Regions from separate parts of the Streptomyces sp. NPDC002851 genome, predicted to be linked through region 2. Evidence: riboswitches for the same ligand, from Rfam matches in the RefSeq annotation. Region 2 holds a riboswitch; each other region holds the start of a gene.
The links. Region 2 has a riboswitch for cobalamin ahead of metE (5-methyltetrahydropteroyltriglutamate--homocysteine S-methyltransferase). Riboswitches for the same ligand answer to the same signal wherever they lie in the genome.
Positions count from the first base shown of each region.

Region 1 (6,986 bases), on a different contig from region 2:
CGACCGCGGACGGCGCGCCATCCGCCTCAACGACGGCATGCTTGAGTGGCGCCTGGACGACCTCCCCGTCGAGGCGGAGCACCTGGCCTGAACGAGGATCAGTGACCGGTCGTGGTGAATCCGTCCTTGAGCGTGTCGAAGACGGGGCGGTGGGTGTCCCACTGCTTTTCCGGTGCTGAGAGATAGAGGTCGTACTCCCGGCCGCCCTCGCGGCCGAAGCCGAGATCGATGGCGCGGTAGGCGCGCGCCCGCCCCTGGAAGGTGAACTCCCACACCACGGCGGGCTGTTCGCGGAACGTGGTCTGCTGCATGCGCAGCCTGCGGTACACGTCGTAGTTGAGCTTCGTGTTGGCCTCTATGTCCCTGAAGTGGGCCACGGGGCTCGAACCCGCGGGGTCCACCATCCCGATCGTGATGCCTACCAGGCCGGACTTGTTGACGTAGGTGACCGTCTCGTTCGTCCGCTTGCTGACCTTCCAGCCGTCCGGCACGGGGAACGAGATACCGAGCCTCTTCTCGCTGACCCGGTGGAAGCCCTGGGGCACGGGTGGTGGTGTGTACGACGGTACGGCGGAGGGGCGGCTCTTCCCGGCGCCGTTGTCGGGGGTGTCCGTGCCACGGTCCGATGTCGCGTAGAGCGCGCCGGTGATGGCCGCGGCTGCCGCCGCCACGGCAGCGGTGGCCGATACGAGGATGCGGCCCTTGCGGCCCCGGCGACGGCCCGAGACTTCGCCGTCCTGACCGGCGGACTGGGCCGCAGTGGATGCAGTGGATGCAGGGGGTGTGCGGGGTGTAGCGGGTGCTGCGGGTGCAGCGGATGCGGAGGCCGCCGGGGGCTGTATCGCCGTAGCCCCAGTCAGTCCGTTCGACCCACCGGACCGAGCCGTACGCAGGGCTTGCTCGGTCTGCTCCGCCGACGGGCGGTCCTCGGGGTCCTTGGACAGGAGGGCTTCGATGAGCGGTGTCATCGGCCCGGCCTGTTTCGGGGGCTCCAGCGGGTCGACGGCGATGGCGTACGCGGCCTCCATCGCGGTGTCCCGCCGGAACGGGGGATGCCCCTCGACCGCTTGGTACAGCGTCGCGCCCAGCGCCCACAGGTCCGAGGCCGGTCCGGACTTCTGGCCGCGGATGCGTTCCGGCGCCATGTAGTTGATGGAGCCGACCATCTCGCCGGTCTTGGTGAGGGTCGAGGCGTCGGCGGTCATCGCGATACCGAAGTCGGTGAGCACGACCCGGCCCTCGGCGCCGATCATCACGTTGCCGGGCTTGACGTCACGGTGCAGCACACCGGCGGCGTGCGCGGCCCGCAGCGCGGCGACCATGCCCAGGCCGATGCGGGCCGCCTCCTCGGGCGGAAGGGTCCGGCCGTCCTTGAGGAGAGCGTCGAGCGTGGCCGCCGGAACGTACTCCATGACGATGCAGGGCTGCCCACCGTCGTCCACGACGTCGTGGACCACGACCACGTTGGGGTGCCCGATACGGGCGGCGCTGCGCGCCTCACGGCGCATGCGCTCGTACAGCGTGGCGAGCTCGTCGTCGGACAGGTGCGGCTGCGCGTGCAGCCGCTTGAGAGCGACCTGGCGGCCCAGAACCTCGTCCTGTACGCGCCATACCGTGCCCATGCCGCCACGGCCGATCTGCTCGGTGAGCCGGTAGCGCCCAGCGATCAGCCGTCCTTCTTCCGACACAGCCCTGCCTCCGCCAGCTCCGGCACGTTCGATTCGCACGGTCACCATAGCTGTCGCCCTTTAACGGCCGGGCGGGCCTACTGCTCAACGGAGGCGGCCTACTGCGTGGTACCGGTTGCCATTCCGGCCGGCGTCAGGGGTGGACAGACCGAACGGAAGGAGATGTGAGGTATTACACCTTAGACCTCCGTGCTCGCGCTGGGCTCAGCGTAGGAGCCTCAGGGGGTGGTGGAGGCGTCGAAGGCTCCCGCCTTGGCTCCCTGGACGAATGCGGTGATCTCGCCGCGGCTCAGGCGCAGGACTGCGGCATCGGGGTCCTTGGAGTCGGAGATGCCGATCAGCCCGTCGTCGAGTTCGGTGAAGACGACGCAGTCCTTGGAATGGTCCAGGTCGGAGAATGAGCTCTTGAACCACCGCGCGTCGGGCACGTGGTTGTTGCGGTAGCCGGTGACCTCAAGTGCGTCCATGGGGGGCTCCTTCACATGAGGGCCGCCGAGCGCGGCCCGTGAGTGATCGGGGTCGGTGTCCCGTCTGAGCGGTCGATGCCGATGTCTTCGACCGACCGTCTGCATGCCTACCCCGCACGGCAGTTGATGACCCTCAGCGTCCCGCGTCAGGTCTTCAGGTCTCCTTCGTGAGCGTGCCCAGAAACCGGATGTGCGGGGGTGCGTCGGGGCCCGGGCGGGTGACGTGGGCGCGGACGCCGTAGACGTGTGCGATGAGGTCCTCGGTGAGGACGTCGTCCGGTGCGCCCGCCGCCATGACGCGGCCCTGCTGGAGGACGACGACCTGGTGGCAGTACGTGGCGGCCAGGTTCAGGTCGTGCAGGGCGACGACGCAGGTCAGGTCGAGGCCGGTGATGAGATCGAGGAGCTCCAGCTGATGCTGGATGTCGAGGTGGTTGGTGGGCTCGTCGAGCAGCAGCTCGCGCGGCTCCTGCGCCAGGGCGCGGGCGATCTGCGCGCGCTGGCGCTCGCCGCCGGACAGCGTGTGCCACTGGCGGTGGGCCTGGTCGGTGAGGCCGCAGCGGTCGAGGGCGGAGCGCACCGCGGCCTCGTCGGCGGGTGCGGCGGGTGCCCAGGCCCGACGGTGCGGGATGCGGCCGAGGCGTACGACATCGGCGACCGTCAACGCGGCCTGGGTATCGGCCTGTTGCTCCACCACGGCGAGGCGCCGCGCGGCCACCTTGCGGGGCACCTGGGAGAGCGGGGTGCCGTCGAGCGTGACGGTACCGGCGTGCGCGGCGAGCACCCCGGCGAGCAGGCGAAGGAGGGTCGACTTGCCCGAGCCGTTCGGTCCGAGGAGTCCGGTGACCGTGCCGGGCCGGGGTGTGAGGCTCACCCCGTCGAGGACGAGCTGCCCGTCTGCCGACCAGGACACGCGCTCGGCGCGCAGCCCCCGCGCATCACCGGTCACCGCACGCTCCTGCCGCGGTACAGCACGAGCACGAACGCGGGCACGCCGATCAAGGACGTCATCACTCCGACCGGTACTTCCTGAGGCTCCAGGACCGTGCGTGCCAGCGTGTCCACCCACACCAGGAACACGGCCCCGGCAAGCGCCGTGACCGGAAGCAGCCGGGTGTGGCCGGGCCCCACGAAGGCACGTGCCGCGTGCGGCAGGATCAGGCCGACGAAGCCGATCGCGCCCGCCGCGCTGACGAGCGCCGCGGTCAACAGGGCGGTCACACACAGCAGTACGAGCCGGGTGCGGATGACGTGGACGCCGAGCGCGGCGGCCGCCTCGGGCCCGAAGGCGAAGGCGTCGAGGGTGCGCCCGTACCCCAGACACACCGCCGAAGTCACCACGAGCACCGCGAGACAGAGCCACACCTCCGCCCAGCCGACCCCGCCGAGCGAACCGAGGAGCCAGAACAGCACGCCGCGTGTCGTCTCCGCGTCGGCGGACGTCAGTACGACGAGGGAGGTGAGCGCGGAGAACAGCTGCATCGCGGCGACCCCGCACAGGACGACCCGGTCCGTCGTGCCGCCCAGCGTGTGGCTGAGCAACAGAACGAGCGCGAACGAGCAGACGGCGCCGATGAAAGCGCCCCCGGAGACCGAGAGCGCGCCGCCGCCCACGCCGAGCACGACGACGAGGACGGCACCGGTCGACGCCCCGGAGGACACGCCGAGGACGAACGGATCCGCGAGCGGGTTGCGCAGCAGCGCCTGCAGCACGGTGCCGCACACCGCGAGGCCCGCCCCGCACACCGCGGCGAGCAGCGTGCGCGGCAGCCGCAGATTCCACACGATGCCGTCCCGGATCGGCGAGAGGTCCGAGGCGGTCAGACCGAGCCGCGCGCCGAACGCCGACCACGCGTCGCCGACGCGGATGTGCGCCGGGCCGATGGTGATGGCCACGGCGACGGACACGCACAGCACAGCGACGCCGACCGCCCAGTAGAGCCCGCTCCGGACCACACTCACGCGGTTCGCCGAGCCCACCGCACGCACTGCACGCACTGCACGCACTGCACGCACTGCACGCACCACACGCGCCGCACGTACTGCGCTCGCTACATTCACCGCGCTCGCTTCTCCGTACGCTCGGAGAGGCCGAACTCGCGCAGGGCGGCGGCCACTTTCTCCACGCCGTCGACGGTCCGGATGGTCGGATTCAGGTCCTGCCCGTTCAGCAGCACGTACCGCTTCTTGCGTACGGCCGTCATGTTCCTGGTGACCGGATCGGACTCCAGGAACTTGATCTTCTGGGCGGCGGACTCGGCCGACTGCGAGCGACGCGTCAGGTCGCCGATGACCAGGACGTCCGGATCGCGGTCCGCGACCGTCTCCCAGCTGATCTGTGGCCACTCCTCGTGCGTGTCGTCGAAGACGTTGCGCAGCCCGAGCTCCTTGGTGATGACGCCGGGCGCACCGCAACAGCCCGCCATGTAGGGCGACTGGGCGTTCGCGAACCAGTACAGGACACTGACGCCTCCGGCGCTCGCCCCCGAATCCACGGAGCCCCCCGAAGTAGCCTTGTGCACACGCGACTTGAGCCGCGAGATCAGCTTCTCGCCGCGCTCCTCCACGTCGAAGATCCGCGCCAGATCGCGTATCTCTCCGTACACGGTGTCCAGGGCGAACGGCGTGGTGCGCGTTCCGTCGCCGTCCCCGCCGTTGTCCTTGCCGGCGCAGTCGGTGGGGGAGAGGTACGTCGGCACACCGAGCTGCTCGAACCGCTCGCGGGGCGCCACACCGCCCTTGCCCAAGGTGTACGTGAACGAGGCGGCGGCGAAGTCCGGTTCGGTGTCCAGGACCTTCTCGAAGGACGGGTAGCGGTCGGCGAGCCGCGGCACCTTGGCGTTCGCCTTCGCCAGGCTCTTCAGGACCGGGTCGGTCCAGGTGGCCGTGCCCACCATCCGGTCGGCGAGACCCAGCGAGAGCATGATCTCCGCCGAGCCCTGGTCGAGGGCGACGGCACGTCGCGGAGTGTGCTCGATACGGACCTTGGTGCCGCAGTTGTCGAGCGTGACGGCCCGACCGGTGCCTTGCGCGGTGTCGGTTGTGGAGCCGGTGCCGCCGCATCCGGCAAGCAGCACGGCGGCCGCCAACAGGGGTACGGCACGGCGAACTTGACGAGAGAGACCTGCTGGACGTGCTGGACGTGCTGGACGAACTGCACGTGCTTGACCTGCTTGGCGTGCGAAAGGCACGGGGATTCCTCTGCGTCCAGGGCTCATACGCGGAGCCGGTCTACGGTCCACCCCGGCCCACTGGTCGGAGCCGGGGTGCCAGCAGGTCTTCGGACTCGGGGTCATCCGCGCGAAGCGCCTTCCCAAACCGGTGCACCGGCCCAGTGGCAGTGGCTCCGCCCGTCACCCTCACCGCTGCGCGTCAGTTCCGGACTCCCACCGGATTCCCTGACCCGTGCGCGTACAAGAACGCACAGAGGTTCGACTGGCGCTGGAAAGCTACCACGGCACTGGCCTGGCCCTCGTCACCGGGCGGTCCCACATGCACGCGGTGCGCGGCCGTGGGCGAGTGGGCGAGCACGATGGGTTGGTGTCAGTGACGGCGAGACCCACGCCCTCGCTGCAAGGGGAAGCGATCGGGTGCAGTCTGGAAGTGCACACGCACGCCGTCTGCGGGGGGCGTCATGATCGTAATCCTGGGAATGTGAGCACGGCGGCAACTCCGAGGAGGCAGCGCCATGCACCTCTCGCTCCTTCGACCGCTCGCTGACCGGCCGGGGCCCTGGGCATCGGTCTATGCCGATACGTCCCATGACACCAAGGACGCGGCCAAGCAGCAGAGCCTCACGGCGCATGCGACCGCCGCCAAGCTGTCCGAGCTCGGCGCGGACGACGCCACCTGCGGTGCCGTGGAGAAGGCCCTGGCTGTTGAGCGCACGGGAGAGCCGGCGACGCAGGCCGGCCGTGCGTTGTTCGCCACCGAGGGCGAGGTGGTCCTCGATGTCTCCCTTCCCGCGCCACCCGCGGTGCCGTCCACGTCATGGGGGTTCGTGCCCCGGCTGACGCCCTTGCTGGAAGCGGTCGGCGACGATCCGGTCTGCCTGGTCGTCACGGTGGACAAGACCGGCGCGGACTTCGCACTGCACAGCAGCCGAGGCGGCGAGGATGCCGGAACGGTTGCCGGTGTCGACTGGTCGATCCCTCGAACGGGCAGGAACGACCGGGCCGAGCGTCACGTCCAGTCCAAGGCGGAGGAAACCTGGGAGCACAACGCCCGTGAGATCGCCGAAGCGGCCCGTGAGGTGTTCGAGAAGAGCGGCGCCGCGGCGCTGCTCCTGGCCGGAGATTCGCGTGAGCGCCGGTCGGTGCACGAGAAACTCCCCGCGGCCCTTCGCGCCGTGACGTACGAGACGACGCACGGAGGGCGGGCGCCGGGAACGGACACCGCGGCGCTCGACCGGGATATCGCGCAGGTGCGGGCCGTCAGTGAGCGTGCGCATCTCGCGGAGGTGACGGGGCGCTTCCGTGCGCGGGCCGAGCCCGCGGGCGGTGAGACGCCGTACGCCGCGTCCGGCGTACCGGCTCTGGTCGAGGCGGCACGGGAGCACCAGATCGACACCCTGCTCGTCAGCCCGCACGGCGCGGATGCCGCACGGAATGTCTGGGTCGGCAAGGCCCCCGACCAAGTGGCGGTGCGCAGCTCCGAACTCCAGTACCTGGGCGAGGTCCGCCCCACCTCGGCACGCGCCGACGACGCCCTGGTCCGCTCCGCCGTGGCGAACGGCGCCGACGTCCTGGTGGTGAGCGATCCCGCCCAAGCACCGGCCGGGGGACTGGGCGCCATTCTGCGGTGGACGGAGGCGACGGCGCGGATGTGACCA
Region 1 covers NZ_JBSFUT010000008.1:188,685-195,670, reverse strand. The annotation lists gene ACWD10_RS11735 (ArsR/SmtB family transcription factor) at 1-91, shown strand, start outside; gene ACWD10_RS11730 (protein kinase domain-containing protein) at 99-1,688, opposite strand; gene ACWD10_RS11725 (DUF397 domain-containing protein) at 1,907-2,155, opposite strand; gene ACWD10_RS11720 (ABC transporter ATP-binding protein) at 2,310-3,104, opposite strand; gene ACWD10_RS11715 (FecCD family ABC transporter permease) at 3,101-4,117, opposite strand; gene ACWD10_RS11710 (ABC transporter substrate-binding protein) at 4,213-5,244, opposite strand; cobalamin riboswitch at 5,410-5,593, opposite strand; gene ACWD10_RS11705 (baeRF2 domain-containing protein) at 5,844-6,983, shown strand.
Region 1: linked by a shared signal. The riboswitch ahead of ACWD10_RS11710 (ABC transporter substrate-binding protein) and the one ahead of metE (5-methyltetrahydropteroyltriglutamate--homocysteine S-methyltransferase) in region 2 are both predicted to bind cobalamin.

Region 2 (6,986 bases):
TGCCTTGAACGTGTCGATATTGGCGCCCGCGTACTTCGACCAGGTCAGGCCGGTCGCCGAGAGCGCCACAAGCCCGATCGCCGCCCACAGGCCGACCGCGCCGTGCCAGGACAGGGTGCGGGCCCGCCCCTTCTCCGCGCCCTTGCCGGGTACGACGAGGTCGCGCCGCCGGGCGCGGCGGCGTCCGAACCACAGGGCGACGCCGCCGAGCGCGACCACCCACAGCCAGCTGGCGGCGAGTTCGCTGTAGTTGCGGCCCAGCTCGCCCAGGTGCAGATCGCGGTGCAGCTCGTCGATCCAGGTGCGCAGCGGCAGCGCGCCGGAGCTGCCGTAGCTGGCCAGCTCGCCGCGGATCTCGGCGGTGTACGGGTTCACGAACACCGCGAGCTCGCGGTCCTCGGGCACGTCCGGCGAGGCGAAGAGCACCCGCGTCGTGGCGCCCTCCTCGGCCGGCGGCCACACGGCCGTGACGGTGCCCTCGGGGTGTGCCTTGCGGGCGGCGGCGACCTGCTCGCTCAGCGGCACGGTCTCATCCCCGACGGGGACCCGCAGCTCGTGCCGGTGGACGACCTTCTCGGCCTGGAACGAGAGCGCGTACAGCATCCCGCTCACGGCGGCGACGAGCAGGAACGGGGCGATGAGCACCCCGGCGTAGAAGTGGAGGCGGAGGAGCAGCGGGCGGAGCGCGGCCCAGGCGCCCGGACGGCGCTCGCCGCCGTCGCCCTGCCCCTTCGTATCTGGTGTATCTGGTGGATTTTCTTCGGCGATGTCCGGCTCGTGCCGGTTGTCAATGGCCATGACGTCCTTCGGAGTTCGGTGCGTGGGCAGGTGACAGCGCACCCACCGCGGCGCCGGAGCGCGAAGGAAGCCGAGGTCAGGCGGCGGCGGGTGCGTAACGCGGGAGACGCGCCGTCACCGGCGGCCCGCGCCGGGACACCACGTGCGCGAGTACGGCGGTACGCGGCCGGGCCGGGCCGTACCAGGACCACGGCCGCCGTCCGGGGCCGGGCGGCTCCGGAAGCCGTACCGCCGCGCCGAGCAGCCGCAACGGAGTGAAGGTCAGCGCTTCGAGCGTGCGCAGGAGCTGGAAGAGTGCCGCCTCGCCACGGGCCAGCCACAGGGCGCACAGGAGCGCGGACAGGAGGTGCGCGGCGAGCATCCCGGCCGAGCCGTGCCCCTGGGTGTGCGCCATGGCGGCGTGGTCCTGGCCGTGCCCCATGGCGGCGGCATGCTCCTGTGCCCCGGCGAAGGCCAAATGCAGTGCCCCCTGCACCGCGAGCAGCCCGGCCCCGATGGCCACCGGACCGCGACGCCGCCGGGCCCCCACCCAGGCCAGAACACCCGTAACGCCCAAAGCGCTCAATAGGCCACCAAGAGGGACCTGATGTCCAGACGTGTACGAATGCCCCGCGGTGCCCAGAGTGACGCACACCGCGGCGAACAGCGCGGCCCGGAAGGCGCGCAGAGTGGAACGGGCGTGCGTCATGGCCGCACATGCTGCCATGGCCCCCGGCGCCCGCTGCCCCCGGGAAGCGGAAATCACACCTCCGCCCCCGCCCGTAGCACCGAACGTCTAGGCTGGCCCACGCAGCTGGTTCGCCCCGCCCGCCAGGCGGTGGCGTCGTAAGAGGGAACCCGGTGGGAATCCGGGACTGCCCCGCAGCGGTGAGCGGGAACGACCGCCGTCACACGCACTGGACGTACGACATCCACGTCCGGGAAGCGACGGCCAGTAGGAGCCCCTGGTACGGGTGAAAGAGCCCGGGCCGAGGAGCACGCCCGCGAGTCCGAAGACCTGCCACTGCCCGCGGACCCGCACGGGCCGCGGTCGCACCGGGACCTCGTGGGCGGGTCGGCGGCGGCAGGGCGACGGCACCAGTGCGTGCGCCGCCCCTCCTTCGTCGTACGTGCTCGGCCGCGCGGCCCGCCGAGAACTCGCGAAGGAGAGTTCCGTGACCGCCGATCACCCCGACACCACCCTCTGCCGTACCGCCGCAACCCTGCACGGCTACCCCCGCCAAGGCCCCCACCGCGAGCTGAAGAAGGCGATCGAGCGCTACTGGGCCGGGCGCACCGACGCCGCCCAACTGCACCGCGCCGCCGCCGAGTTGCGCGCCGCCCGGCGCCGCGAACTCCGTGACGCCGGGATCGAGGAGATCCCCACCGGCGACTTCTCGCTCTACGACCACGTCCTCGACACCGCCCAGATGGTCGGCGCGATCCCGCCCCGGCACCGCGCCGCCGTACCCGCGGGCGAGCAGTGGACGGGCGGCTCAGCGGCCCACGACCTCGCGCTCTACTTCGCCATGGCGCGCGGCACCGCCACCGCCGCGCCCCTGGAGATGACCAAGTGGTTCGACACCAACTACCACTACCTCGTACCGGAGTTGGGGCCCGGCACCGTCTTCACCGCCGACTCCCGCAAGCAGCTCACCGAGTACACCGAGGCCCGTGACGAGGGCTTCGCCGCCCGGCCCGTGCTGCTCGGGCCGATCAGCTTCCTGCTGCTCGCCAAGCCCGCGCCGGGCGCTCCCGACGGCTTCGACCCGCTCACGCTGCTCGACCGGCTGCTCCCGGTGTACGCCTCCGTCCTCGCGGATCTGCGGGCCGCGGGCGCCGCCTGGGTACAGCTCGACGAGCCCGCCCTGGTCCAGGACCGGCCGGGCGCCGTGCTGAGCGCCACCGCCCGCGCCTACCGCGACCTGGGCGCCCTCACGGACCGCCCCCGACTCCTCGTCGCCTCCTACTTCGACGTACTCGGGGACGCCCTGCCCGTACTCGCGGACGCTCCCATCGACGGCCTCGCCCTCGACTTCACCGGCGCCGCCGCGGGCAACCTCGACGCGCTCGCCGCCATCGGCGGGCTCCCCGGCAAGCGCCTGATCGCCGGGGTCGTCGACGGACGCAACGTCTGGGCCGCCGACCTGGAACGGGCCCTCGCCACCCTCGGCACCCTGCTCGGCCTGGCGGACCAGGTCGACGTCGCCCCGTCGTGCTCGCTGCTCCACGTGCCGCTCGACACCGCCATGGAACGCGGCCTCGACCCGCAGATCCTGCGCTGGCTCTCCTTCGCCCGCCAGAAGACCCGCGAAGTCTCCCTGCTCACCCGCGCGTTGCGGCACGGCCGGGACACCGTCGCCGCCGCGCTCGCCGCCCGCCGCGCCGACCTGGCGACCCGCGCCGGATCCGCGCTCACCCACGACCCGGCGGTACGCGCCCGCTGCGCCGCCGTCACCGCGGACCAGACCCGCCGCGCGGCCGCGTACGAGGAACGAACCGCCGCCCAGCGCGCCCGCCTGAACCTGCCGCCGCTGCCCACCACGACCATCGGCTCCTTCCCGCAGACCCCCGAACTGCGCTCCGCCCGCGCCGAGTTGCGCACGGGCAGGCTCACCGACTCGGCGTACGAAGAACGCATCGCCGCCGAGATCCGCGAGGTCGTCGCCTTCCAGGAGAAGGCCGGGCTCGATGTCCTCGTGCACGGCGAGCCCGAACGCAACGACATGGTCCAGTACTTCGCCGAACAGCTCACCGGATACCTCGCCACCCGGCACGGCTGGGTCCAGTCGTACGGCACCCGCTACGTCCGCCCGCCGATCCTCGCGGGCGACGTGTCGCGGCCCGCGCCGATGACGCTGCGCTGGACGACGTACGCCCAATCGCTCACCGACCGCCCGGTCAAGGGCATGCTCACCGGCCCGGTGACGATGCTCGCCTGGTCCTTCGTACGCGACGACCAGCCGCTCGCCGAGACCGCGCGGCAGGTCGCGCTCGCCCTGCGCGACGAGGTCGCCGACCTGGAGGCGGCCGGTACCGCCGTCATCCAGGTCGACGAACCGGCCCTGCGCGAGACCCTGCCGCTGCGCCGCGCCGGACACGCGGCCTATCTGGAGTGGGCGACGGAGTCCTTCCGCCTGGCCACCTCCGGGGTGCGCGCGGACACCCAGATCCATACGCACATGTGCTACGCGGAGTTCGGCGAGATCCTGCCCGCCATCGAGGCCCTGGACGCGGACGTGATCAGCCTGGAGGCGGCCCGCTCCCACCTGGAGATCGCCGCCGAACTCACCGGCTACCCACGGCAGGTGGGCCCCGGCGTCTACGACATCCACGCCCCCGCCGTCCCCACGGAACGCCACCTCACCGACCTCATCGACCGCGCCCTGCACACCGTCCCGGCCGACCGCCTCTGGATCAACCCGGACTGCGGCCTGAAGACCAGGACACCGGACGAGGTGCGCCCGGCGCTTGAGCGGATGGTCGAGGCGGCGAAGCGGCTGCGCTAGTCGCCCGGGGGTTCCGCCCCACGGCGGAACCCCCCACCCCGCCACCCCACCCCGGTAAGACCCTTGCCGTAACCCCCGGCCCGGGATGTCCGAAGCGCCCCGTGACGCGGCGTGACATGAGTCGCACTGTGGAGAAAGCGTGGAGGTGCCGGTGAGGATCTGTAGTCCGCTCCCGCCCCGTGAACTCGGGCTTTACCGATCGGTAGGCCCTGGATCCGACCCCGATTTCACCCCCGGACCCGCCCCGCGACCCCGTGTTAGCGTCCCCGGCGATCGGGGGCCGAACGCGACTGCGAGAGGAGAACCGTGGGTCACATGCACCACATGGCGGGGGGATGGATCACGCCCGTCCTGTCGTACGCGATGGCCGTACTGGGCGCCGCGCTCGGACTCCGGTGCACCGTACGGGCCTTGGCCGCCGGGCCGGGATCCAAGCGGAAGTGGCTGATCACCGCATCGGCGGCGATCGGGGCCGGGATCTGGACCATGCACTTCATCGCGATGCTCGGCTACACCGTCGAGGGCACCGCGATCCGCTACGACATTCCGCTCACCCTGCTGAGCCTGCTCGTCGCCATCACCGTCGTCGGCGCGGGCATCTTCACCGCCGGGTACGGCGGTTCGCGCCCCCGGGCCGTGCTGCTCGGCGGGCTCGGTACCGGGCTCGGCGTCGCCGCGATGCACTACATCGGCATGGCGGCGGTCCGGCTCAACGGCGACATCGCGTACGACCCGGCCACCGTGGCCGCCTCCGTCGTCATCGCCGTGGTCGCCGCCACCGCCGCGCTCTGGGCGACGCTCGCCGTGCAAGGGCCGGTGATCGCGGCCGTCGCCTCGCTGGTGATGGGGCTCGCGGTGAGCAGCATGCACTACACCGGCATGGCCGCGGTGCGCGTCACCGTGCACGCGAGCACCGAGCCGCTGCCGGGCGCCAGCGCCCCCGCCTTCATCTTTCCGCTCGCCGTGGTGCTCGGCTCGTTCCTCTTTCTGACCTGCGCGTTCGTGGCGCTGTCGCCGACCGCGCGGGAACGTGACGCGGACCGGGCGGCGGCCCGGCCGCTGCACGAGGTGGAGCTTCCGGCGACCTGAACGGTCTGCTCCGTTCCGGTTACTTGGCCCCTTCCATCTCTAACGGTCCTTCGGCCTGAAGGGTCCCTTCCGGCACCGATTCCGGCTTCCTTCCGGCACCGTCCCCGAACCCGTCATGGCGCTCCGTCCGCGCCGCCCCCACTCCTGCACCGTCAAGGAGACAGCTGCGCCATGCCCGCACGCCTACCGCTGCCCGAACGGCTGCGCCCCAAATCGATCCGCGCCAAGGTCGTCACCCTGCTCACCGTCCCGGTCGTCTCGCTGATGGCCCTGTGGGGCCACGCCGCGGTCACCACCGCGTCCCAGGTCTCGGACACCGAGCAGCTGAAGCAGATCAACTCGGCCCTCGTCACCCCGGTCGTGGACTTCACCACCGCCGTACAGGACGAACGGGCGGCCGCCCTGAAGTACCGCGCCGCCCCCGGCGCCACCGAGCGGCAGGCCCTCGACGCCGCCGAGTCCCGTACCGACCGGGCCGTCACCGCGCTGCGCCGGGGCGTCGCGTCCAACAGCACCGACCTGGCCGCCCTTGACGCCGGGCTGCCCGGCCGGATCGAGCGACTCCGCGACTCCGCCGACGGCCTTGCCGCCACCCGTAAGGCGGCCACCGCCGACGCCGGGCAGGGAGGAGGAGCGGGCGCCGTGCTCTCCGGCTACGGCACCGCCGTGGACCGGGCCTTCGCGGTACGGTCCGGACTCGCGGGCGCCGATCACGGCAGCACGGGAGCAGCCGCGGCCTCCGACACCCGTACCGTCCTCGAACTCGCCCGCGCCGCCGAGGCGTTGAGCCGCCAGGACGCGGTGCTCGGCGCCGCGCAGGCCGCCGGGAAGATGACCGCCGTCCAGTACCGCGGCTTCGTCGGCGACGTCACCCTCCAGCGCGCCCTCACCGGCGGCGCCGTGGCCGACCTGCGCCCCGACGACGCGGCCGCCTACCGCAAGGTCCTCGACTCCAGCGGCGCCGCCGACCTCGCCACCGCCCAGGACGCCGTCCTCGCGGCGGGCGCCGAGCGCGCCGCCGACGCCGTACCCGCCGACCGCTGGCAGCACGCCGCCACCACCGTGCGGGCCGGGCTCGCCCGGGCCGAGGCGAGCGCGACGGCCGCGGGCGCCGCCGAACCGTACGCCCTGTCCACCCTGGGCAGTTCGGGCCTGGCCGTGCTCCTCGGCCTGCTCGGCGTCGTGGTCGCGCTGCTCCTCTCCGTACGCATCGGCCGCGGCCTCGTCGCGGACCTGACCGGACTGCGCAACTCCGCCCTCGACCTCGCCGCCACCCGGCTGCCCGCCGCGATCCGCCGGATCCACAACGGCGAAGAGCTCGACCTCGACACGGAGGCACCCCTGGGCCCGGTCTCCCAGGTCTCCCAGGTCTCCCCGGTCTCTCCGGTCTCTCCGGTCTCCGCGGGCCCGCGACGCCGCCGTGACATGAGCCGCTGGCGCGGCGGGCGCACTCTCGCCGCACCGACCGAAGCCCCACGTACGCCAGGGCCATCGAGTGAACAGCACTCCGACCGGCACGCCGACAGCACGCACCAACGGCATCCATCAGCCGCTCCGCGGCGGGCGCAGACTGATCCACGGCGACCGGGGAGACAGAACCTGGACCGCACC
Region 2 covers NZ_JBSFUT010000009.1:34,104-41,089, forward strand. The annotation lists gene ACWD10_RS12165 (PepSY-associated TM helix domain-containing protein) at 1-798, opposite strand, end outside; gene ACWD10_RS12170 (hypothetical protein) at 875-1,486, opposite strand; cobalamin riboswitch at 1,593-1,801, shown strand; gene metE (5-methyltetrahydropteroyltriglutamate--homocysteine S-methyltransferase) at 1,953-4,286, shown strand; gene ACWD10_RS12180 (MHYT domain-containing protein) at 4,593-5,375, shown strand; gene ACWD10_RS12185 (sensor histidine kinase) at 5,547-6,986, shown strand, end outside.

Region 3 (6,986 bases), on a different contig from region 2:
GTCCGCCGCGGTACGGGTCAGCCCGCCGTGCGGCTTGACGGCGATGGTCACGCCGTGGGCGGCGGCGTACGGGGCCGCGGTCTCGATGAGCCGGAGATAGCGGTCGCCCTGTGCGGGCTCGGGACACCCCATGTCGACGAGCGTCGCCACCCCGAGCCGGGCGCAGTGGTCGAGCTGGCGGCGCAGGGCGGCCAGCGCCGCATCGTCGTCGCGGTCCAGGTCGGCGGCGTGGCTGAGGATCACGAGATCGAGGCCGTGGTCACGGATGACGGCGGCGATCTCCTCGGCGCGGGGGGCCGCGGTGTCGGGGGTGATCACCTCGGTGACCCCGTGCACCGGGAGGGCGACGGCGTCGTACCCGGCCGTACGGATGCCGCTCAGGGCACGTTCCAGCGGGAACTGTGCCCACGGGCGGACGGTGCAGGCGAGGTGGGGCATGGGCGTCATGGGCGTCATGGGCGGTACCTCTGTCGGAGGGCGACGGACGGGGTGTCTCTCGGGGCGCGAAGTCAGTCGTGAAGTCAGTTGCGAAGTCAGGGGCGTCGGGCGACTACGGGGACCACTCCTGGTCGTAACGGTCATAGCGGGTCACGATGGTGCGGCGGGGTAGGTCGGTCTCCCCGGCCGCGTCGAGGGTGAGGGTGTGGGCGCGCACGCCGTACAGGGCCGAGACGGCGGTGTCGGTCAGCAGCGCGTCGGCCGGGCCGACCCGGACGTCGGCGCCGCCGTACAGCAGCAGCGCGGTGTCGGCGATCTCCAGGGCGTGGTCGGGATGGTGGGTGGTGAGCACGATGGTGCGGCCCTCGTCGGCGAGTGAGCGCAGCAGGTGCAGCACCCGGCCCTGGTTGCGCAGGTCCAGTGCGGAGGCCGGTTCGTCGAGGACGAGCACGGGGCCTTCCGCGGCGATCGCCCGGGCGATCAGGACGAGTTGGCGTTCCCCGCCGCTGAGGGTCGGATAGTCACGGTCGGCGAGTGCGGTAAGGCCGACCCTGTCCAGGGCGGCGAGAGCGTGCTCGTAGTCCCGGGGGCCGGGCGTGGTCAGCGGCCGCAGGTGCCGTACGCGGCCCATCAGCACCATGTCGAGGACCGTGTAGGCGAAGGTGGTGCGGTGGCTCTGCGGGACGAAGCCGATCGCTCCTTGGGCGCGTATTCGCCCCTCGGTGGGCTCGGTCAGACCGACGAGGCAGCGCAGCAGGGTGGTCTTGCCGCGGCCGTTCGGGCCGAGGACGGTGAGGATCTCCCCGGGTGCGAGCCGGTGCGAGACGCTGCGGAAGAGCCAGCGGTCGCCGTGGTGTGCGAAGCCGAGCCGGTCGAGCTCAAGCATCGGACCACATCTTTCGGCGGCTGCGGTGCAGCAGCACCAGGAACACCGGGGCTCCGACGAGCGCGGTCAGCACACCCAGCGGGATCTCGGCGACGCTCAGGTTGCGGGTGACGGTGTCGATCGCGGTGAGGTACACCGCCCCCACACCGGCGCTGACCGGGATAAGCACCCGGTGGTCGGGCCCGACCCACAGCCGGGCCAGATGCGGCACCACAAGCCCCACCCAGCCGATGACCCCGCTCACCGCGACCGCCCCGGCCACGATCGCGGCCACCGTGGTCAGCAGGAGCCAGCGCAGCCGCCCGGGTCGAAGGCCCAGGGCCGTGGCGTCCTCATCGCCAAGGGACAGCACGTTGATCCGCCAGCGCTGGGAGCAGATCACCGCACCGCCGAGGAGCACCGGCACCGCGGCCACGGCGGCCTTGCCGTACGTGGCGGTGGCGAGGCTGCCGAGCAACCAGAAGACCAGGGACTGCAACTCGCCGTAGGGGTCGGCGAGATACGTAAGGAGCGAGACCAGCGCCGCGAAGAACGCCCCGACGACGATCCCGGACAGCACGATCGTCAGGGGTGGCGCCGGGCCGCGCACCCGGCTGGTCGCGAAGACCGCGACGAGCGCGAGCAGCCCGAACCCGAACGAGCCGAGCACCAGCGCGGCCGAGCCAAGGCCGAGGACGAGGGCGAGGGCCCCGCCGAAGGACGCGCCGGAGGAGACGCCGAGAATCTGCGGGCTGACGATCGGATTGCCGAAGACGGCCTGCAACGTCGCCCCGCACAGGGCGAGGCCCGCGCCGACCAGCATGGCAAGCAGCACCCGGGGGAGCCGGACGCGCAGCACGGTGGCTTCCTCGGTCGGCGTCCACGTCGGCTCCAGCGGCAGCAGTTGGCCGAGGAGGATCCGTACGACCTGGTCGAAGCCGACCGTGTAGCGGCCGAGGGCGAGGGCGGCGACGGCCACGAGCACGACAGCGGCCGGGAGGGCGAGGAGGGCGGTGCGGCGACGGGCCGAGCCGACCCGTACCGGCGTGGTTCCCGGCCCGCCGGGTCGCGCCGGGCCGCTGCGCCCGACCCGCTCAGCGGCCGAAGTCATCGTAGTCCCGGGACCCGGAGTTGGCCTTGGTCCGCAGAATGCCGTCCAGCTGGGCGTCGGTGGGTTCGGCGCCGTAGAGGAACGCGTACTGGCGGACCACCTCGGCCCGCAGGCCCGGCGCGCCGGTGCCGTGCACAAGCCCTGCGAGCCACTGCCACATGAGCGGCGACTCCTGGCTGGGCGGGTCCCAGCGGTAACCGCCCAGCGGCACCTTGTAGATGCGGCGCTCGCGCACGGCGCGCAGACTCGCCAACGCCGGGTCACCGTAGAGGTCCTTCGGGGCCGCCGGACCGAAGTTGCCGAGGAGGACGATGTCGGGGTCCCATTTCAGCAGCTGCTCGGTGTCGATGGCGGCCTGCTCGCTGTCGATCCCGGCCGCGGGATTGCGGGCGCCGACGAGTTCGGTGACGTAATGGTTGTACGAGGCGCCGCCCCCGACCTGCAGACTCTCGGTGGCCCCGCGCAGATAGAGCACCGACGGCGCGGACCTGGCCCCGGCACCGGGCGTGCGAAGCTCGGAGCGCAGCTTCCTCATCCGCTCGCGCATCCCGGCGACCATCCGCTCCGCCCGCTTCCGCTTGCCGAGCAGGGCGCCGTACAGCGCGATGGCGCCTTCCAGGTCCTTCTGGGTGCCGTAGGTGAGCCGGGCGACGGTCAGACCGGCCTGGCGGAGCGGTTCGACGATGCCCGGGCCGCGGTCGCCCCACTGGATGACGACATCAGGGCTCAGGTTCAGGACGCTCTCCACGTTGGGCGCGAACTCGGCACCGGCCACGTCGGTGGGGACCTTGAGCAGCTCGGGGTAGGCCGAGCCGAGGAAACTGCCCGCGACGGCGGTGCGCGAGGCGGCGTTCATCCCCACCAGCACCTCGGGTCCGCCGTTGACGGCGACCACCATGGACGCGGCCGGCAGCGGGATGGTCACCACCCGACGGGCCGGGTGCGGCAGTTCGACGCTCTTGCCGGTCAGATCGGTGACGGTGAGACCGTCACCGCGGCTCGCCGTCCCGGCTCGCCCGCAGGCGGTGCCGAGCAGGGGCAGGGCGACCGCGGTCAGCGCGCCACCGAGCAGTCTGCGGCGGGAGACGTCCGGGCTCGGCACAGTGCGTTCAGGCATCCGGGGTCCTCTCGGGTCCGGAGCACGATCCGCCAGGGGACCGGCAGCCGGGACCGCGACGCACCGGCCATGGCCCACTGGGCCGTCAGCCACACACGCCTAGCCGCCCGAACGGGTCTGCCGCGGCGCCTGTCGCCACCGCAGACCTCATGCACGCCTCCTGGAGTCCACGCCCCGTGGATGGTGTCCGCGACAGGTCAGTGTCCTGACTCCCGGATCGCTGCTCGCCCCGACCTTCCAGCCGCGCGGCCGTGGTCGTATGCGGGGTCCGCTCCCCGGTCACAGTGGCGGGACCGTGCCGGATTCTCACCGGCTTCCTGGCTCCCGTCGCGTGGTTCGACGGGCACACAGTAGCCAACCCGTTCCTACCCGGGGAAGACGAGCCTGCCGGTGCACCGGCGCACGGAGGGGTGTGAGCGAGGCACGTGGACCTGGACCGCACCGCCAAGTACGGCCGTGCTCAATACGTCTTGTCGTGCTCAATACGTCTTGTACGGATGCGTACGAGCGATCAGCAGGGCCACATCGTCCGGATCCTGGTGGTCGCGCAAGGTGTTGAGGAGGAGGTCGCAGGTTTCCTCCAGGGAGCCGCGGGGGCGGTCGAGGAGGCGGGGCAGGGCCTGGAGGCGGGTGTCGATGTCCTGGCCGCGGGACTCTACGAGACCGTCGGTGTAGAGGACGAGTTCGTCGCCGGCGGCGAGGGTGATCTCGCGGGCCTCGAAGGGGACGCCGCCGACGCCCAGGGGTGCTCCGGTGGGCAGGTCGAGGAGGCTCGGCGTGCCGCCGCCGGGTCCGGTGTGGGTGCGGACGGGGGGCAGATGGCCCGCCGTGGCGAGACGGCAGCGGCGGCTGTGTGGGTCGTACTCGGCGTAGACGCAGGTGGCGATGGTCTCGCCGAGGTCGGCGGTGATCCGGTCCAGGTGGGTCAGGACGTCGGTGGGCTCCAGGCCGAGCCCGGCCAGGGTGCGGGTCGCGGTGCGCAACTGGCCCATCGTTGCCGCGGCGTGCAGGCCGCTGCCCATGACGTCGCCCACGACGAGGGCGGTCTTGTGGCCGGGCAGCGGGATGACGTCGAACCAGTCGCCGCCGACCTCGATGGCCGTGGAGGCGGGCCGGTAGCGGTAGGCGACCTCGAGGCCGGGCGGGCGCGGCGGGCGCACGGGCAGCAGGTGGCGCTGGAGGGCGAGCGCGGCCTGGGACTGCTCCTGGTAGCCGCGGGCGTTGTCGATGGAGATGGCCGCTCGGGAGGCCAGTTCACCGGCGAGCAGCAGGTCGTCGTGGTCGAAGCCGCGCGGGTTGCGGGCGCGGGCCAGGGTGAGCGCGCCGAGCACCGTGCCCCGGGCGCGCAGCGGCACCGCGAGAAACGAGTGCACCCCGGCCTCGGCCAGGAGTTTCGCGGCGTTCTCGTCGCGCGCGATCCGCTTCATGTCGTTCGGCCCGACCTGCGCGACGAGGACCGGGCGGCCGGTGCGGATGCACTTGGCGACCAGGCGCGAGTCGTCGTACTGAATCGACCGGCCGACCGGGTCGGGGGCCTGGACGGCCGGGGTCGGGTAGGCCGTCTTGAGCGCGAGCGCGCGGAACCGGGGGTACCGGGTGGCGGTGGCGGACGGGCTCGGCGGGCCGTCCTGCAGCACGGCTTCGAGGAGGTCGACGGCGGCGATGTCGGCGAGCTCGGGGACGAGGCTGTCGGCCAGTTCGCGGGCGGTGAGGTCCAGGTCGAGGGTGGTGCCGATGCGCTCCGTGGCGTCGGCGATCATCGCGAGGCGGCGTCGGGCCCGGTCCGCCGCGGTGGCCGCGCGGTGCTGCTCGGTGACGTCCACGACGGACACGGCGAGGCCGAGGACGCCCCGGGACGGGTCCTCGAGCCGGTAGAACGACACCGACCAGGCGTGCTCGGTATTGGGGTCGGCCGGGGTGCGCCCGACCGTGAAGCTGTCCCGCACCGGGGCGCCGGTGTGCAGGACGTCGCGCATGGTGGCCGCGATGGCGGTGACGTCCAGGAACGGCAGTACGTCTTGGACGGTCCGGCCCAGGTGCTCCCCGGCGGGTACGCCGTTGATCCGCTCGAGGGCCGGATTGACCAGGACGTACCGCAGGTTGGTGTCCAGGATCGCGAGGCCGATGGGGGACTGCTCGACCAGGCGCATGGTCAGGGCCAGATCGCGTTCGATCCGCTGCACCGTGGCCCGGTCGGAGGCGAGGCCGAGCGCGTAGGGGCGGCCCTGGTCGTCCTCCAGACGCATATTGCGGAACTCGGCGTACAGCCTGCTGCCGTCCTTGCAGCGCACCGGGAACACGCCCGCCCATGGGGTGCCGTCCGCCATCACCTCGGCGTACAGCGTGAGCACCTGCTCCAGGTCCTCCTCGTCGACCAGGACCTTGGCCGCGGGCCGCCCGAGGGCCTCGGCGGCGGGGTAGCCGAACAGGTCCTCGGCCTGCGGGCTCCACAGCACGATCCGCCCGTCCGCGTCCAGGACCACGGCGGCCACGCCCAGCTCGTCGAGGAGCCCGCCCGGCTGGAGCGCGGGGTCGCTGTCGGCCCCGACCAAGCGGGTCCACGGCGTGGTGCGGGCCGAGGAGTTCTTTGGTGCGTCGGAGTCTTTTGGCGCGTCGGAGTTCTGTGGTGGGTCGGGTGTCCCGGGCGACTCACGCGCCGAGGGTGCCGAAGGTGCGTCGCCGGGCTGTGCCGACCGTTCGCTGTCTGCCAGTTCTGCCGGTTCTGCCGGTGCTGCCGGTGCTGCCGGTTCTGCTGGTCCTGCCGGATCCGGCGGTTCCGACGGTTCGGGAGACAGGGCGTCCGCAGCGCTCATGCGTCCGCTCCCTTCGTCCAGGCCGCCGCCGAGTCTCTCTTGCAGTCTCCTGTTTCGCTACGGGTTCCACGGCGCGGCCGGGGATCTCTCCATCATCTCCACTGCCGGGCCCGCCCGCCATACCTTTCCGGCGGCCGCTGCGGCTCATCCGGCCCCATAAAGCGGAAGAGATCCCTCACGCCTCCCCGTCCGCTTCTGCCTCCCCGTGTGCGCGGTAGCGATCGGCCAGGCCCGCCACCGTCCGGGCCAAGGCCGCGCGCAGCTCCGGTGGGCCGAGCACCTCCGCGTCGGTGCCGAGCCGGAGCAGATCCCCGACCGCGATGGCCTCCGCCTCTACCGGCAGCTCCACCCGCACCCAGCCGTCGGCGTCCGGCTCCCCGGCGTCCCGCAGCGCCGCGTCCCCCGCCGTCCCGAACAGCATCGGCAGCAGCCGCCGGGCCCGCGGCGAGAGCCGGACCACGGCCACCCCCTGGTACCGCGCCTCCTCGAGCCGCCGCGACGACTCCTCCCAGTACGCGGCCAGATCGAACCCGGCGGGCCGCTCGAAGCTCTCCCCCGCCACGGTGTCCACCGCCAGGAACCGGGAGACGCGGTACGTCCGTATCGACGCGTCGGCACGCGCCACCAGGTACCACATGCCGC
Region 3 covers NZ_JBSFUT010000015.1:132,315-139,300, reverse strand. The annotation lists gene ACWD10_RS18135 (TIM barrel protein) at 1-456, opposite strand, end outside; gene ACWD10_RS18130 (ABC transporter ATP-binding protein) at 551-1,324, opposite strand; gene ACWD10_RS18125 (FecCD family ABC transporter permease) at 1,317-2,414, opposite strand; gene ACWD10_RS18120 (ABC transporter substrate-binding protein) at 2,398-3,531, opposite strand; cobalamin riboswitch at 3,710-3,898, opposite strand; gene ACWD10_RS18115 (SpoIIE family protein phosphatase) at 4,011-6,083, opposite strand; gene ACWD10_RS18110 (helix-turn-helix transcriptional regulator) at 6,520-6,986, opposite strand, start outside.
Region 3: linked by a shared signal. The riboswitch ahead of ACWD10_RS18120 (ABC transporter substrate-binding protein) and the one ahead of metE (5-methyltetrahydropteroyltriglutamate--homocysteine S-methyltransferase) in region 2 are both predicted to bind cobalamin.

Region 4 (6,986 bases), on a different contig from region 2:
ACATCTGGCTGCTCGACGAGGGCGACGACCCCGAGGTGAAAGCGGTCTGCGCGCGCCTGGGCGTGCACCATTTCTCCCGCAAGGGCGTCGAGAAGTGGAACCAGAAGAAGGGCCCGCACCGCGCCAAGACCAAGCACGGCAACTACAACGCCTGGCTGGACGCGCACGGCGACCACTACGACTACTTCGCCTCGGTCGACACCGACCATGTGCCGCTGCCCAACTACCTGGAGCGGATGCTGGGCTTCTTCCGCGACCCGGACGTGGGCTTCGTGATCGGCCCGCAGGTCTACGGCAACTACGACAACTTCATCACCAAGGCCGCCGAGTCCCAGCAGTTCCTCTTCCACGCCCTGATCCAGCGGGCGGGCAACGCCTACCGCTCCCCCATGTTCGTCGGCACCTCCAACGCCGTACGCATCAGCGCACTCAAGCAGATCGGCGGCCTGTACGACTCGATCACCGAGGACATGGCGACGGGCTTCGAGATCCACCGCCACCGCAACCCGGCCACCGGCAAGAAGTGGAAGTCGGTCTACACGCCCGACGTGCTCGCGGTCGGCGAGGGCCCCAACGCCTGGACGGACTTCTTCACCCAGCAGCTGCGCTGGTCACGCGGGACGTACGAGTCGATCCTGAAGCAGTTCTGGAAGGCACCGTTCACGCTGCCGCCCGGGCGGCTCTTCAACTACACGATGCTGGTCATCTTCTACCCGATGTCCGCACTCAACTGGATCCTCGCGGCGCTGAGCTGCGCGCTCTTCCTGGGCCTCGGCGCCTCGGGTGTGAACATCGACCCGACGATCTGGCTGATGCTGTACGGCAACGCCTCCGCGCTGCAGATCGGCCTCTACATCTGGAACCGGCGGCACAACGTCTCACCGCACGAGCCGGAGGGCTCCGGCGGGGTCGCGGGCATGGTGATGTCGGCGCTCTCCGCGCCGATCTACGCCCGCTCCCTGATGGACGCCGTGCTGCGCCGCAAGTCCAAGTTCGTGGTGACCCCCAAGGGCGAATCGGCCAGCCCGGACACGCTGTTCGGGACCTTCCGTATCCATCTCTTCTTCATCCTGGTCTTCGGCGGCTCGGTCGCGGCGGCCTTCGTGTACGACCACGCCCACCCGGCGATGATCACCTGGGCCTCGGTCGCCCTGCTGATCACGGCCGCGCCGATCTTCGCGTGGCGGTACGGGTGGCGCCAGGAGAAGAAGCGCCGCAAGGCCGCCGCGGCGGCGGCAGGAGCCGGAGCCGTCGGAGCGCGAGCCGCAGCAGCCGGAGCCCCCGGGCAGCCCCACGGGCCCACCGCACCGCACCCCACCGTGCCGCAACCCGTCGTGCCGCAACCCACCGCACCGCATCCCGTCGCACCGCATCCCGTCGCGCAGCACCAGGCCCCGGGACACCGACAAGCCCAGCCCGCGCCCGCACCCGCGCCGGGTGCGCACGCCCCGGCACGCAGGCCCACCTGGGCCGCCGACGAGACCATGCAGATCGCCGTACCCACTCGCCCCGGCCCTCCACCTCCCCCTTGAGACGCGGCGTCGGCCGTGGGCAGCGCCCCGCGCTTCTTCTTGTATCCCGGCATCCCGGCCCGCTGCCAGGCACCGGCCTGCCTCACCACCACGTGGAGAACCGATGAAAGACCGTTCCAGCCGCCGCCGTGCCCGCCGCCTCACCATCGGTACGGCGGTCGTCCTTGCGCTGGCCGGGATGAACGGCCCGTGGCTCTGGCGCTACGGCTCCGAGCAGTACCACCAGTACAAGATCAACAGACCGGAGTACAAGGCCGAGAACGGTCACTGGCAGATAGTCCAGTTCCCGGAGAAGTACCGGCTGAACACCATCCACGCGGCCGTCCTGCACACCGGCAAGGTGCTGATGGTCGCCGGCTCCGGGAACAACCAGAAGAACTTCGACGCGGGGAAGTTCGACACCGTCCTGTGGGACCCGGTGAAGAACACCTTCAAGGAGATCCACACCCCGAACGACCTGTTCTGCACCGGCCACACCCAACTGCCCGACGGCAAGCTCCTGGTGGCGGGCGGAACCAAGCGGTACGAGAAGCTCAAGGGCGACGTCACCAAGGCCGGCGGCCTGATGGTGGTGCACAACGAGAACCCGGACAAGCCGATCACGCTGCCCGCGGGCACCCGCTTCACCGGCAAGAAGAGCGGCAAGACCTTCGTCTCCAAGGACCCCGTCCTCGTCGAGAAGGCGAAAAAGGTCTTCGACAAGCAGACCGGCGCGTTCGTCCGCAACGATCCGGGACTCGGCCGTATCTATGTAGAGGCCGAGAAGCGCGGTAAGAAGTACGAGACCGGCGCGCAGGACAACTACCGGGTACACGGCCTCAAGGGCGCCGACGCCCGCAACACCTACGGCATCGCCGAGAAGCTCGCGCTGGACAAGAAGGACTTCCAAGGCATCAAGGACGCCTACGAGTTCGACCCGGTCGCCGAGAAGTACATCAAGGTCGACCCGATGAACGAGGCGCGCTGGTACCCCACGCTCACCACGCTCTCGAACGGCAAGATCCTCGCCCTCTCCGGCCTCGACGACATCGGCCAGATCGTCCCGGGCAACCGGAACGAGGTGTACGACCCCGAGACCAAGAAGTGGCAGTACGTCAAGCAGAACCGCCAGTTCCCGACGTACCCCGCGGTCTTCGGGCTGCCGAACGGCAAGCTCTTCTACTCCGGCGCCAACGCCGGGTACGGCCCCGACGACGTCGGCCGCGACCCCGGCATCTGGGACTTCCGGACGAACAAGTTCACCAAGGTCGGCGGCCTCAGCGACGCCAAGCTGATGGAGACCGCGGGCACCGTGATGGTGCCGCCCGCGCAGGACGAGAAGTTCATGGTGATCGGCGGCGGAGGCGTCGGCGAATCCGAGAAGTCCAGCAACAAGACCCGGATCATCGACCTCAAGGACGACACCCCGGCCTTCAAGGACGGCCCCTCGCTCGACAAGGGCACCCGCTACCCGCAGTCGTCCATCCTGCCCAACGACGAGATCCTCATCACCGGCGGCTCCGAGGACTACCGCGGCCGCAGCGACTCCAACATCCTCGAAGCCCGGATGTACGACGCCAAGAGCAATGAACTGCGGCGCGTCGCCGACCCGTTGGTGGGCCGCAACTACCACTCGGGTTCGCTGCTCCTGCCGGACGGCCGGGTCGTGGTCTTCGGCTCCGACTCGCTGTTCGCGGACGCGGCCAACACCAAGCCCGGCACGTTCGAGCAGCGCATCGAGATCTACACCCCGCCCTACCTGTACCAGGGCACCGGGCCGACGCTGCAGGACGGCCCGGAGACGATCGAGCTCGGCGGCTCGGGCACCTTCAAGACCCGGAACGCCTCGTCCATCAAGAACGCCCGCCTGATCCGGCCCAGCGCCAGCACCCACGTCACGGACATCGACCAGCGGTCCATCGCGCTCGGCCTGAAGCGGTCCGGGGACTCGGTGACCGTGACGGTGCCCCGCAACAAGAACCTGGTGCAGCCCGGCTGGTACATGCTGTTCGTCACGGACGACAAGGGGCGGCCGAGCAAGGCGCAGTGGGTGGAGATCCCCAAGTAGCCCCTGGCAGCCCTTACTTATGTAGGGGACGTTTTCGGTACGCGAGCTTATGTAGAGGACGTTTTCGGTAACCGAGTGAGGGCGCCCCCGATCCGGGAGGTGCCCTCACCTACGTACGGACTACCGACCGGCCTTCGCCAGCTTCAGGGCGTACTCCGGCCACCACTCACCGGCCTTCGGGCCGCCCTTGCACTCGCCGTCCGACTCGCCGGGCCGCTTGATCCACAGATACGCGTCGACGAGCTCGTCACCGGTCTTTGTGGTCGGCTCCTCACCGAGCGCACGCCCGGGCGGGTTGCACCAGCGCTCGGCCTCGTCGCCGCCGGTGTACGGGCCGTTGCCGTTGCGGCTGGTGTCGATCACGAACGGCTTGTTGCCGACCTTCGGTGAGAGCTCCTTGCCGAAGGCGGTGGCCTCTTCGGTGGTGAAGAAGTTCGATACGTTCACCGCGAAGCCGTCGGCCTTGTCGATGCCCGCGCGCTTCAGCGGCTCGTAGTACGCGTCGGGCGAGCCGGTGCCCGGATTCCCGCCGTCCAGATAGACCTTGGTGTTCTTCAGCGCCTTCAGCTTCGTCACGGCCTCGGTGAGCAGCGCGTACCGCTCCTCGTGGAACTCCTTCGGGGTGCACTGCTGCACCAGGTGAAGGAGCGAGTCCGGCTCCAGGATCACGGTGGCGTGCCGATCCCCGATGCCCTTGGCGACGCCGTCGACGAAGCCCCGGTAGCTGTCGCCGTCCGGGGCGCCGCCCTTGGAGAACTGCCCGCAGTCGCGGTGCGGGATGTTGTAGAGCACCAACAACGCGTCCCGGTCGGCCTTTTCGGCAGCCTGGGTGAAGCCGCGCGCCTCCTGCTCGGGGTTCTCGGTGCCGATCCACTCCGCGACCGGCTGCTCCGCGATCTTCTTGATCAGCGCGGCGTCCTCGCGCTTGCCGTCCTTCTCGTACGCGGCGACCTGCCGGGCCGCGTTGCCGTCCGGGTTGACCCAGTACGGGTCGGTGGCCTTGGGCCGCTGTCCCACGGGACCGCTGGTCGTGCGGTCCTGGCCCGGCTCCGGGTCGCCCGACGAGGAACAGCCCGCGAGCAGCAGCGCCGCCGCCCCCACGGCAGCCGCCGCGGCCTTACCCGCCCGTACCGCGGGCCCGTGCCCACGGCGGTCGTGCTTGCCGTACATCCACTCCCCCTTGGTGCACTGTCCGGCTCCCCATCGTGGCACAGGGGCCCGCACGCACGAGGGGGCCCTGGGCGCGGGGCACGGCGTGCGCCGCCCCGTGCAGTCCGCGCGCCGCCCCCGCGCCGTCCACGCGCGGTTGACAGGCGTCGCTGCCTGCTGGGACTCTCCCGGACGACAAGTCCATACAGCGAGGCGACGGCAGACAAGGAACCCGGTGCGAATCCGGGACGGTCCCGCCACTGTGACCGCGCGCGATGACCCGCCAACTCGACGGGCGCGTACGGGAGCCAGGAACTTGAGCCGTCGTCCTCCTGCCATGGGGCGTGGAAACCCCAGAAGGAGGCTCATCGATATGTCCCTGCACGCGCAGACCCCCGACACCGCCGCGGTATCGGCCGCGACGACCCGCACCCGCGACTGGCTGCTCGCTTCGGCCGCCGCGATCATCGCCCTGGTGGCGCTGTACGCGGTCTTCATCGACAACGGCACCGCGATCGCCGCGACCGGCGACTATCTGCACGAGTTCTCGCACGACGGACGGCACCTCTTCGGCGCCCCCTGCCACTGATCGGGGCGCTCCCAGCATGAACTCCCCCGTACTCCCCCTGCTCGGGCGCGGGTTGGCGGCGGGCGGCGCGGCGGGCCTGGTAACGGGCCTGTTCTCGCTGCTGCTCGCCGAGCCGCTGATGGACCGTGCGATCCGCCTCGAGGAGGCGCGCTCGCACGCCCATGACGCGGCGCCCGCGGCCCAGCATCACGAAGAGCTCTTCTCCCGTTCCCAACAGCACTTCGGCCTGGTCGTGACGGCGATCGTCGCGGGGCTCGCCATCGGCGTGCTCTTCGCCATCGCGTACGCCCTGGTGCACCGCCGCACCCCGGACGCGTCCCCGTGGTCGCGCGCCCTGGCCTTCTCGGCCGCGGCGTTCCTCGCGGTGTCGCTCCTGCCGGGCCTGCGCTATCCGGCCAACCCGCCGGGCGTCGGCGACTCGGGCACGGTCACCAACCGGCAGGAGCTGTGGCTGGCCGCCGTCGTCATCGGCGTGCTCGGCATGTTCCTGGTCCGGCAGGTGTACGTCCGGCTCGCGGCGCGCAGCGTCCCGGTGCGGCACCTCGCGGTGGCGGCCACCACGGTCGCGGTACTCGTGGCCCTGTTCGCGCTGCCGGGCAACCCGGACCCGGTACCCGTAGGGGCCACCCTGCTCTGGGACTTCCGCATGCTCTCGCTCGCCTCGCACGTCCTGCTGTGGGCGGTGTTCGCGGCGGTCTTCGGCGCGCTGGGGCTGCGCGCGGCGGCGGCCCGTGCGGCGGTTCCGGCCGGGGAGGGAGGCGTGCCGGACGCTCAGGGCGCCGTGCCGGTCAGGTAGGCGGAGACGACGACATTCGACGAGTAACTGCGGGTGACCCGGTCGAACGTGCCCCCGCAGGTGATCAACCGCAGCTCGGCGCGGCCCGGTTGGCGCTCCCCGTACGCCTGCCGGGCGTCGAACTCGTTCCGCCCGAAGACCCGTACGCCCTCGACCGTGAACTCGGCGACGGTCCCGTCGGCCCGTGTCACCCTGGCCTTGGCGCCGGGGCGCAGGGTGCTCAGGTGGTAGAAGACGGCGGGCCTGGTGTCGGTGTCGACGTGCCCGACGAACAGGGCGGTGCCCTCGGCGCCGGGTGCGGTACCGCCCTCGTACCAGCCGACGACGCCGGGCTTGTCGTAGCCGGGTGGCGCCACGGCCCCGTCGGCGTCGAGGCCGCGCCGCACCACGGGTGCGCTCACCCGGATCGACGGGATGTCGAGGTGCTGGGGCGGCGCGGCGGACAACGCCTGCTGCGTGGGCGGCAGTTCGAGCCGGGCGGGTCTGCCGACGGCGGCGACGTCGCCGGTGGTGGGGCCCGCGGCGCCGCCGGGCACCTCGGCCGCCTCCCCGCCCCACAGCCAGAACCCGACGAGCAGGAGGGCCCAGACCACGCCGGTGCAGAACCGCCCCGCCCCTGCTCCGCCTTCCGCACCGGCCGCCATGCCTCGCCGTCCTACCTGGAGCGGCGGGAGCGGACGCCGACCCGTGCGGCGAGGGCGAGCGCGGTAACGGCCACGAGCAGCCCGCCGATGAGCGCGTACGTCGTGCCGTCCCCCGTCCCGGCCGCCGCGGTCTCGGCGGTGCCGCCGCCGCCCGCGCGCATCGGGGCGGTGGGCGAGGCCGGGGACGTGCGTTTCGCGGCCGGGGGCTCGGGCTTCGGTTTCGCGGCCG
Region 4 covers NZ_JBSFUT010000014.1:18,867-25,852, forward strand. The annotation lists gene ACWD10_RS16680 (glycosyltransferase family 2 protein) at 1-1,532, shown strand, start outside; gene ACWD10_RS16685 (galactose oxidase-like domain-containing protein) at 1,636-3,579, shown strand; gene ACWD10_RS16690 (glycoside hydrolase family 6 protein) at 3,700-4,749, opposite strand; cobalamin riboswitch at 4,929-5,068, shown strand; gene ACWD10_RS16695 (CbtB domain-containing protein) at 5,102-5,317, shown strand; gene ACWD10_RS16700 (CbtA family protein) at 5,334-6,113, shown strand; gene ACWD10_RS16705 (class F sortase) at 6,089-6,757, opposite strand; gene ACWD10_RS16710 (hypothetical protein) at 6,769-6,986, opposite strand, start outside.
Region 4: linked by a shared signal. The riboswitch ahead of ACWD10_RS16695 (CbtB domain-containing protein) and the one ahead of metE (5-methyltetrahydropteroyltriglutamate--homocysteine S-methyltransferase) in region 2 are both predicted to bind cobalamin.